2 regions of the Dryocola mayonis genome follow, and region 1 is predicted to be linked to the other one. Evidence: predicted binding sites of a transcription regulator. Region 1 holds the regulator's gene; the other holds the start of a gene.
The links. The regulator PhoB, encoded in region 1, activates phosphate uptake and scavenging genes when phosphate is short. The targets are predictions, from matches to a motif close to CTGTCATAAAACTGNCNNAT.
Positions count from the first base shown of each region.

Region 1 (4,828 bases):
AAATTTCTCTGCCGTACAGCATGGCAAAAAAGTGGCGTATCCAGTTATCGACAGCGGAAAATACTGATCCCGATCGGCGGCGAAGAATAGTTGGTCGAATTACCACGCAAATTCAGTCGGTCTGGTAACACCAGGGGCGCAATTAAAACGCTTATAGCGTTTGAAGACAAGAAGGGATCGGGAAACCAGATTGATATCCTTAAATTAACCACAAATGCAGTGGATAAATTCAATTATCGGAAATTATTATGGTGCATCATGCGGTCATTTTAGCAACAGCTGACGAAATTTGGTTAACAGGCGGGCAAAAAACGCACAATTACCGGCGACTGGAAAGAGAAATTGACAGATTTGATTAAAAAATACTCAAAAGCCGGACGGGTAAGCACAGCGCTACCCGCCCGTTGCGTTACAGAGCCGTTGCCTTTTCGCTGACGATCAGCCGCTCGGGCAGCACAAAAGAAAAAGTGGTGCCCTTGCCCGGCCGGCTTTCGATCTCCAGCCGCGCCTCGTGGTGGCTCAGGGCGTGCTTGACGATTGCAAGCCCCAGCCCGCTGCCGCCCGTTTGCCTGGAGCGCGCTTTATCCACGCGGTAGAAACGCTCCGTCAGCCGCGGAATATGCTCCGCCGAGATGCCCGGCCCGTTATCCGCCACGCTGAATTTCGCCCCCTGCGGCGCCTTTTGCCAGCTGACGGTAATATGCGTGCCTTCAGGTGTATGATTCACGGCGTTGTAAACGAGGTTCGAAATTGCGCTGCGCAGCTGCTCCTCGTTGCCGAAGACCTTCAGCTCCGGGTCGACCTCAAACCGCAGCGTCTGCTTTTGCTGGCTTAGCGTCTGCGCCTCGCGCTCCACCACGCGCAGCATCAGCGGCACGTCGATCTTTTCGTTCAGCGCCATCGCCGGCGCCGCCTCAATGCGCGATAGCGTCAGCAGCTGCTTCACCAGCCCCTCCATACGCGACGTCTGCTCGCGCATGGTTCCCAGCGCTTTATCCCGCAGCGGCCCTTCCAGGCTCTGGTCCTGCATCATCTCCAGGTAGCCCTGCAGCACCGTTAGCGGCGTGCGCAGCTCATGGCTGACGTTGGCAAAAAAGTTGCGCCTTGCGCCTTCCAACTGGTGCATCTGCGTCACGTCGCGCGCCACCAGCAGCCACTGCTCTTCGCTGTAGGACATCACGCGAAACTCCAGGTGGCGCCCGTTGTTCAGCACCAGGGTCAGCGGACGGGTAAATTCTTTATCGGTTAAGTAGCGGGTAAATTCCGGATAGCGCAATAAGTTAAGGATATTCTGGCCGTTATCGTCCGGCCAGCGCAGGCCCGAGCAGCTGCTGCGCCAGGCCGTTGCACCAGAAAATCGTTCCTTCTTCCGTGGTCAGCACCACCGCGTCCGGCAGCGATTCGGCCCCGCTGCGAAAGCGCTTAATCAGATTTCCCAGCTCCTTACGCCGTTTCTTGTTGCGCAGCTGCATCTGATGCAGGCCGTAGAGCAAAGGTTCCCAGCTGCCCCGCCCCGGCGGCGGCGTCATGCTGCGGTCGACCCACAGCCACCAGGAAAGGCGCAGTAAATTCCAGAAATGCCAGGCCAGCAAAGCGGTAACCGCCGCCAGTAAAAACCAGGGAAGGTGGCCAAAAATCAGCCCGAGGATGACCGCCGGTAAACAGCAGAGCATCAGCTCCAGTACCAGCCTTTTCCATGACAAGCGTTCGAGCACGCGTCACACTCCTGTAAGGAAACTAAAAACGGGTCGAGAAGCGATAGCCCGTGCCGCGTACCGTTTGCACCATGCGGTCATGGCCGCTTAGTTCCAGCGCCTTGCGCAAACGTCGGATATGCACATCCACCGTGCGATCCTCAACGTACACGTTGGTGCCCCAAACGTGATTGAGCAGCTGTTCGCGGCTGTAAACCCGTTCCGGATGCGTCATAAAGAAGTGTAAAAGCTTAAACTCCGTCGGGCCCATATCAAGAGGATTTTCACCGGTCATCACGCGGTGCGACGACGGGTCGAGGCTTAGCCCCTGCATTTCAATAACCTCTTCCACCGCCATTGGCGAAATACGGCGCATGACGGCCTTGATGCGCGCCACCAGCTCCTTAGGCGAAAACGGCTTGGTGATATAATCATCCGCGCCCACTTCCAGGCCGCGCACGCGGTCTTCCTCTTCGCCGCGCGCGGTCAGCATCATAACGGGAATTTCTCTGGTCAGCGCCTCGCGTTTGAGGTGCTTAATAAACTGAATGCCGGAGCCGCCGGGGAGCATCCAGTCGAGCAGGATCAGATCGGGGAAAGGTTCGATAAGAAGATTCACGGCGGCGTCATAATCTTCCGCTTCTACTGGCTGAAAACCGTTTTGTTCGAGCACGAAGCTCACCATCTCACGGATTGGAGCTTCATCTTCTACGACTAAAATACGCTTCGCCATGTTTTGCCCTGTTTAAACAATGCCATTGCTGATTTGTGCGACAGTATGCGTCAGATTTATGACAGATTTATGAAAAAAATAACGGCCAGATGACGTATTGCCTTGAATTATGACGCGCGGAAGTGCCCTTCGTGACGACTGCCCTTATAATCTCCACACGCTTTTTTGCCACAGGACGGATTATGCGCATTATCCACACATCGGACTGGCACCTCGGTCAGAACTTTTACACCAAAAGCCGCGGGCCGGAACATCAGGCTTTTCTCGACTGGCTGCTGCAGGGCCGCGGTCGAGCATAGCGTGGATGCGATAATCGTTGCGGGCGATATCTTTGATACCGGCTCGCCGCCGAGCTACGCCCGCGAGCTTTACAACCGTTTTGTGGTGCAGCTGCAAGCCACCGGCTGCCGGCTAATCGTTCTCGCCGGGAACCACGACTCCGTCGCCACGCTCAACGAGTCCCGCGAGCTGCTGGCCTGCCTGAATACCTCGGTTATCGCCAGCGCTCGCCACGATGCGAGCGAACAAACGCTGGTGCTGAATAAAAAAGACGGCACCCCCGGCGCGATCCTCTGCCCGATTCCATTTTTACGCCCGCGCGATATTCAAAGCAGCCGGGCGGGGCTTAGCGGCCATGAAAAACAGCGTTCATTAATGGAAGCCATCACCGAACACTACCAGCAGTGCCACGCCGCCGCGCTGGCCGTTCGCGGCGAACAAAAGCTGCCGATTATCGCCACCGGCCATTTAACCACCGTAGGCGTGACCAAAACGGACGCCGTACGCGATATCTACATCGGCACGCTGGACGCCTTCCCGGCGCAAAATTTCCCGCCGGCCGACTACATCGCCCTCGGGCATATTCACCGTGCGCAGCTGATTGGCGGCACGGAACATATCCGCTACAGCGGCTCGCCCATTTCCCTGAGCTTTGATGAAACCGGCAAAGCCAAAAGCGTATACCTGGTGGAATTTGCCGAAGGCACGCTGCATGAGGTGACCGCTCTTCCCGTGCCCGTCAGCCAGCCGCTGGCGGTCATAAAAGGCTCGCTGAGCGAAATCGAACGGCAGCTTGAGCAGTGGCGGGATGCGTCTTGCGAGCCAAAAGTCTGGCTGGATATCGAAATCGCCACCGATGAATATCTGCACGATATACAGCGCCATATTCAGCAGCTGACGGAAAGCCTGCCGGTCGAGGTGGTGCTGCTGCGCCGCAGCCGGGAACAGCGCGATCGCGTCCTCGCCCAAAGCCATAAAGAAACCCTGAGCGAGCTGACCGTGGAAGAAGTGTTTGAGCGTCGCCTGGCGCAGGAAGAGACAACCGAAGAGCGCGGCCAGCGCCTGCGCACCCTGTTCGCCCGCACCGTCGCCGGCCTGCAGGATACGGAGGAATAAGCATGAAAATCCTCAGCCTGCGCCTGAAAAACCTCAACTCCTTAAAAGGCGAATGGAAGATAGATTTCACCCTGGAGCCCTTTGCCAGCAACGGGCTTTTCGCCATCACCGGCCCAACGGGCGCGGGGAAAACCACGCTTTTAGACGCCATTTGCCTTGCCCTTTACCATAAGACGCCGCGCCTCAATACGGTTTCGCAGTCGCAGAACGATTTAATGACGCGCGATACCGCCGAGTGCCTGGCGGAAGTTGAATTTGAGGTCAAAGGCGTGGCGTACCGCGCATTCTGGAGCCAGAACCGCGCGCGCAATGCGGTAAACGGCAATCTTCAGGCCCCGCGCGTCGAGCTTGCGGAAGTGGCAACCGGCAAAATCGTCGCCGATAAAGTTAAAGACAAGCTTGAGTACACCGCAAAATTAACCGGGCTGGATTACGACCGCTTCACCCGCTCAATGATGCTTTCGCAAGGACAGTTCGCCGCCTTTTTAAATGCCGACGCCAACGACCGCGCCTCGCTGCTTGAAGAGCTGACCGGCACGGAGATTTACGGCCTGGTCTCCGCCGCGGTGTTTGAAAATCACAAAAACGTACGCGGCCAGCTTGAGCAGCTGCAGCTTCAGGCGGCGGGCGTGGCGCTGCTGGACGAAGAGCAACAGCAGCAGTTGGCCGCAAGTTTGCAGGCGCTCACTCTTGATGAAAAAAACCTGCTCGCCGAACAGCAGAAGCTGCAGCTAAACCAGCAGTGGTTAAGCCAGCTTGAACAGCTCGATAGCAGGCATAGCCAGGCCAGACTTTCCCTTGCCGCCGCGGGCCAGGCCCTGCAGGACGCCGCCCCGCAGCTGGAAAAACTGACGCTGGCCCAGCCCGCCGAGAAGCTGCGTCCGCACTGGCAGCGCCTGCAGGAGCAGCAGGCCGCTTTGCAAAGCACGCTGGCTCAGGCAGATAAAGTAAACGCTCGCTTACAACAGGCGACGCAGCGCCGCCAGCAAACGCGGCTGTTCGCGGC
Region 1 is NZ_CP150452.1:945,016-949,843, reverse strand. It holds partial or broken gene phoR (phosphate regulon sensor histidine kinase PhoR) at 410-1,715, opposite strand; gene phoB (phosphate response regulator transcription factor PhoB) at 1,738-2,427, opposite strand; partial or broken gene sbcD (exonuclease subunit SbcD) at 2,610-3,822, shown strand; partial or broken gene sbcC (exonuclease subunit SbcC) at 3,825-4,828, shown strand, end outside.

Region 2 (4,828 bases), 1.6 Mb from region 1:
TATTTTTAAATAAGGCGACGCTTTGACCAATGACAAACGGCGTGAAGCCTTCCTGCCGTTCTCCGGCATCCTTCAGGGCCGCCAACAGCTCCTGCGGCGGCGAATCCAGCGGCTCGTCGGCAAGCTCAAAGACGCCCCAGTGAATAGGTATCGTCACCGGGCGGCCAATCTGCTGCCATAACCTGACGGCCTGCTGGGGATCCATATGGTGATTGCCCATAAACCAGCGCGGCGCATAGGCTCCTATCGGGATAGCGGCGGCGTCCAGCGGGCCCGTACGCAGCGCAATATCCGCCAGATCGCTTGTATAGCCCGTATCGCCGCTGAACCAGAAGCGTAGCCGCTCGGTTTCAACTATCCATCCGCACCACAGGCTGCGGTTGCGATCCCATAGCGAGCGCATGCTCCAGTGCTGGGCGGGCACGGCGGTAACCGCCATTCCCCGCCAGGTTAACGCCTGCCACCAGTCAAGTTCGGTTACATGGCGGATACCGCGCCTTGTAAACCAGTTTTTTAATCCAAGCGGCACGAAAAAATGGACCTTCGGGAAACGTCTGACAATCCGGCGCACCGTGGCGCTGTCGAGGTGATCGTAATGGTTATGGGAAATAAGCACCGCATCAAGCTGAGGAAGCTCGTCAACGCTTAATGAAACCGGCGTTTTACGCAGGGGGCCTGCAAAAGGAAAAGGTGAGGCGCGCTGAGAGAAAACCGGATCGGTAAGCAGATACTGCCCCTGCAGACGTAGCAGCAGGCTTGCGTGCCCCAGCCACCAGGCGCGGTCATCGTCGCCCGCCAGCCGGGCCTTTTGCCACCAGCGATCGATAAAGGCCGGATAGCCGCCGGCCGGAGGGTGCGGGAGCCCCTGCGCTTTTCGTTCTTCACGCCAGCGCTTAACGTCGCCCGGCTGGCGTTTCACAGAGTGCAGGTTGCGAAAACCATCGGGGAGATGGTGCGGCAGCTCGGGATCGAACCAGGGATTTTTCCAGGGCATACCGGCTCCTGAAGAAAAAGCGGTGAACCGCCCGACAGAGAGTTACCGCTCTGCGACCAGGCGGACGAAATCGTCTTCTACATCGTCTTCATCCTTCACGGCCGTCGCTTTTTTCTCTACTTCCGGCTCGTTTGCCTCACATAAGCGGCGCAGCAAAGCGTTCTGGCGCTTTTGCTGATCGAGCAGCTCTTCAAGCAAGGCGATTTGTTCGTTTGCGCGGCTGCTGGCGCGATTAACGAAGAACCACAGTACCAGACCGATCAACAGCACAACCAGGGAGACTGCCAGGGACGCAATATTAAAAATGCCAACGTTCAGTTCGTTCATCTTACCACCTCAACAAAACGCGTATTCTACACCTGCCCGGGCGCAAGGAGATCATCATATCGACTAAAAATACCCTACCAGGGGATAAATTTATTGATTGTGCAGATGCCGCTGAAAAACTGTACGTCCTGATCGCACATCACGTTAAACATCTGGGTCCATAAAAGCAGGCAGGCGATAACGATTGCCGCCAGAATCACCCATCGGTACTTTTTCACTCATCTCTCCACTTCATTACTGATCTTCCTCAAGCCTACCACCGCTAAATTAAACCTGGCTTAACCGTCCCTGCATTTAACGATTTAGGAATCTTGATATTGTTTGCGCAGAACAATCCGCTACGCTTAGAGGCAGAATTCACAGCAAAAAATGAGGTTTCCATGCGTATGGTGATCCGCACCATTATTGTAATAGCTCTTTTGTGGATCGGTTTGCTCTTATCGGGCTATGGCGTTTTGATTGGCAGCAACGAGAATGCCGCAGGCCTGGGGCCTGCAGTGTAAATATTTAACCGCCCGAAATATCGTCACCGCCCAGTTCGTTCACACCGACAGCGGCATTATCGGCCTCACCAACTGTCCGGTTCTGCGCAAAAGCACCACCGTCATCGACGACGGACAATAAAAAACGCCGCTAAATGCGGCGTTTTTTTCTTGCGTCTAATCAGAACGGATAATCGTGATAACCCATTTGTTCCGAAATAGTTCGCGCGGCGTTGTGCAGCATCTTCACGTATTCGTGCAGGCGGTCTTCAGAGAATCGCAGGGTTGGGAAAGAGATGCTCAACCCGGCGATGACGACGCCGAAACGGTCAAATACGGGAACGCCGATACAGCGCAGCCCTTCTTCCTGCTCCTCGTTATCTTCTCCGTAGCCCTGCTCGCGAACCTTATCCAGCAGCGGAAGCAGCTCTTCGGTGCTGGTGATGGTGCGTTCGGTGCTGCGCGTATACTCCACGCCCGCCAGAATCTCTTTCACCTCTTGCGGATCGCGCCACGCCAGCAGCACTTTACCAATCGCGGTGCTGTATAACGGATTGCGACGCCCCACGCGGGAGTACATACGCAGGTTATACATGGAGTCGATTTTATGGATATAGACGATGCTATCTTCATCCAGAGCGCCCAGGTGAATGGTCTCTTTGGTCAGGCGCGACAGCTCGCGCATCTGGATGTCCGCGCTGCGAATCAAATCGACGTTTTGCAGCGCGCGGGCGCCCAGCTCAAACAGCTTCAGCGTCAGGGAATATTTCTCGGACTCGCCTTCCTGGGCGACGTAGCCCAGCGACTTCATGGTTTGCAAAAAGCGATAGACGGTGCTTTTTGACATCATGACGCGTTGCGAAAGTTCAGTGATACCAATTTCACGTTCTTCGCCAAGGGCCTGCAGGATGCCAAAAACTTTCAGGACAGAAGAGACAGAATCAGGTTGTTTATCCAGATCTGCGATTGCCATTAATCACCTCGATCGCACGTGTTTTATAAAAATCAGAACCGGTTTTTAGTATAAATTGACGCCCGGTCTACCGCAATGAATCAATGCTATTTCGTTACAAATCTGCGACATATCACAGAAATATCAATGCTAAAATAACGACTCATAAAATAATACCCATAAAGTCACACTACTCCTATGGATAAATCTTTCCCCGACGGGTTGCCGACGCCCCAGCGTTATGGCGCCATCTTCGCCATCGCCCTGGGCATCACTATGGCGGTGCTTGACGGCGCCATTGCGAACGTCGCGCTCCCGACCATCGCCCGCGATCTTAACGCCAGCCCGGCAGAATCGATTTGGGTGGTAAACAGCTACCAGATAGCCATTATCGTTTCGCTCCTGTCGATGTCGTTTTTAGGCGATCTTTTTGGCTATCGCCGGATTTATCAGTGCGGGCTGGTGCTTTTTTGCCTGACGTCATTATTCTGCGCCCTTTCCCCTTCGCTGCCCATGCTCACCCTGGCGCGCGTTCTGCAGGGCTTCGGCGGCGCCGCGTTAATGAGCGTAAACACCGCGCTGATCAGGCTTATTTATCCGCAGCGTTTTCTGGGGCGGGGAATGGGGATTAACTCCTTTATCGTCGCCGTCTCCTCGGCCGCCGGGCCGACCGTCGCGGCAGCGATACTCTCTGTCGCCTCCTGGCAGTGGCTGTTCTTAATCAACGTGCCCATCGGCATTATGGCGTTTCTTTTAGCCGTGCGTTATTTGCCGCCGAATCAGCAAAAGGCTCAGGGCCAGCGGTTTGATATTCCGGGCGCCATTTTGAACGCCCTGACTTTTGGCCTGCTGATTTCCGCCATCAGCGGCTTCTCGCAGGGACAGCCGGGCGCCCTGATTATCGGCGAGCTGGTCGCGCTGGTGGTCATTGGCTATTTCTTTATCCGTCGCCAGCTGGCGCTGCCGTTCCCGATTTTGCCGGTCGACCTGCTGCGCATTCCTGTTTTTTCACTCTCGATGGGCACCTCCGTCTGTTCGTTTGCGGCGCAGATGCTGGCGTTTGTCTCCCTGCCCTTCTTCCTGCAGACCGTTCTTGGCCGCAGCGAGGTGGATACCGGGCTGCTGCTGACCCCGTGGCCGCTTGCGACTATGGTGATGGCGCCGCTCGCCGGCTATTTAATCGAGCGCGTCCATGCGGGATTATTAGGCGGAGTTGGCCTTGCGGTAATGGCTGCCGGGCTGTTCGCCCTGGCGCTGCTGCCGCCTGACCCGAGCGATATCGATATCGTCTGGCGCATGATCCTGTGCGGCGCAGGCTTCGGGCTGTTCCAGTCTCCTAACAACCATACGATTATCTCCGCCGCGCCGCGCCACCGTAGCGGTGGAGCAAGCGGCATGCTGGGTACGGCGCGCCTTCTGGGACAAAGCTCCGGGGCCGCCCTTGTAGCCCTGATGTTCAATATGTTCCACGAACACGGCACCCACGCCTCCCTCCTGCTGGCCGGTAGTTTTGCGACGCTTGCGGCGATCGTCAGCAGCTTACGCATGTCGCAACCCCGCGTTCAGGCATAAAAAAAGCGTGCCGATAAGGGCACGCTTTTTTCGTTTTAGCTTCTTACTTCAGGTAGTCGCCGTTACGCAGCGCTTCAATACGCTTGTCCAGCGGCGGGTGCGTCATAAACAGTTCGCTCATGGATTTCGCTCTGCCGTTGATACAAAACGCCATCATGCTGCTGGCTTCCTGCGGCTCATAGCTGGTTTTCAGGCGCTGCAGCGCCGCAATCATCTTTTCACGGCCAACCAGTTTTGCCGAACCCGCGTCAGCGTGGAATTCGCGGTGACGGGAGAACCACATGGTGATAATGCTGGCGAGAATGCCAAACACCAGCTCCAGTACCGTCGCCACGGCAAAGTACACCAGCGGGTTGCCGTTGCTGCTTTCGCCTTCGTCACGGTTGCCGGACAGGAAGCCTGAGGCCACCTGCGCGATGATGCGGGAGATGAAGATAACAAAGGTGTTCACCACCCCCTGAATCAGCGTCATGGTGACCATGTCGCCGTTGGCGATGTGGC
Region 2 is NZ_CP150452.1:2,502,419-2,507,246, forward strand. It holds gene WLO32_RS12100 (MBL fold metallo-hydrolase) at 1-994, opposite strand, end outside; gene WLO32_RS12105 (YebO family protein) at 1,037-1,321, opposite strand; gene mgrB (PhoP/PhoQ regulator MgrB) at 1,396-1,539, opposite strand; partial or broken gene WLO32_RS12115 (YobH family protein) at 1,702-1,945, shown strand; gene kdgR (DNA-binding transcriptional regulator KdgR) at 1,985-2,776, opposite strand; gene WLO32_RS12125 (MFS transporter) at 2,954-4,327, shown strand; gene htpX (protease HtpX) at 4,371-4,828, opposite strand, start outside.
Region 2: kdgR (DNA-binding transcriptional regulator KdgR) is a predicted target of PhoB. The motif match lies at 2,868-2,887, and genes of this name have one in related genera.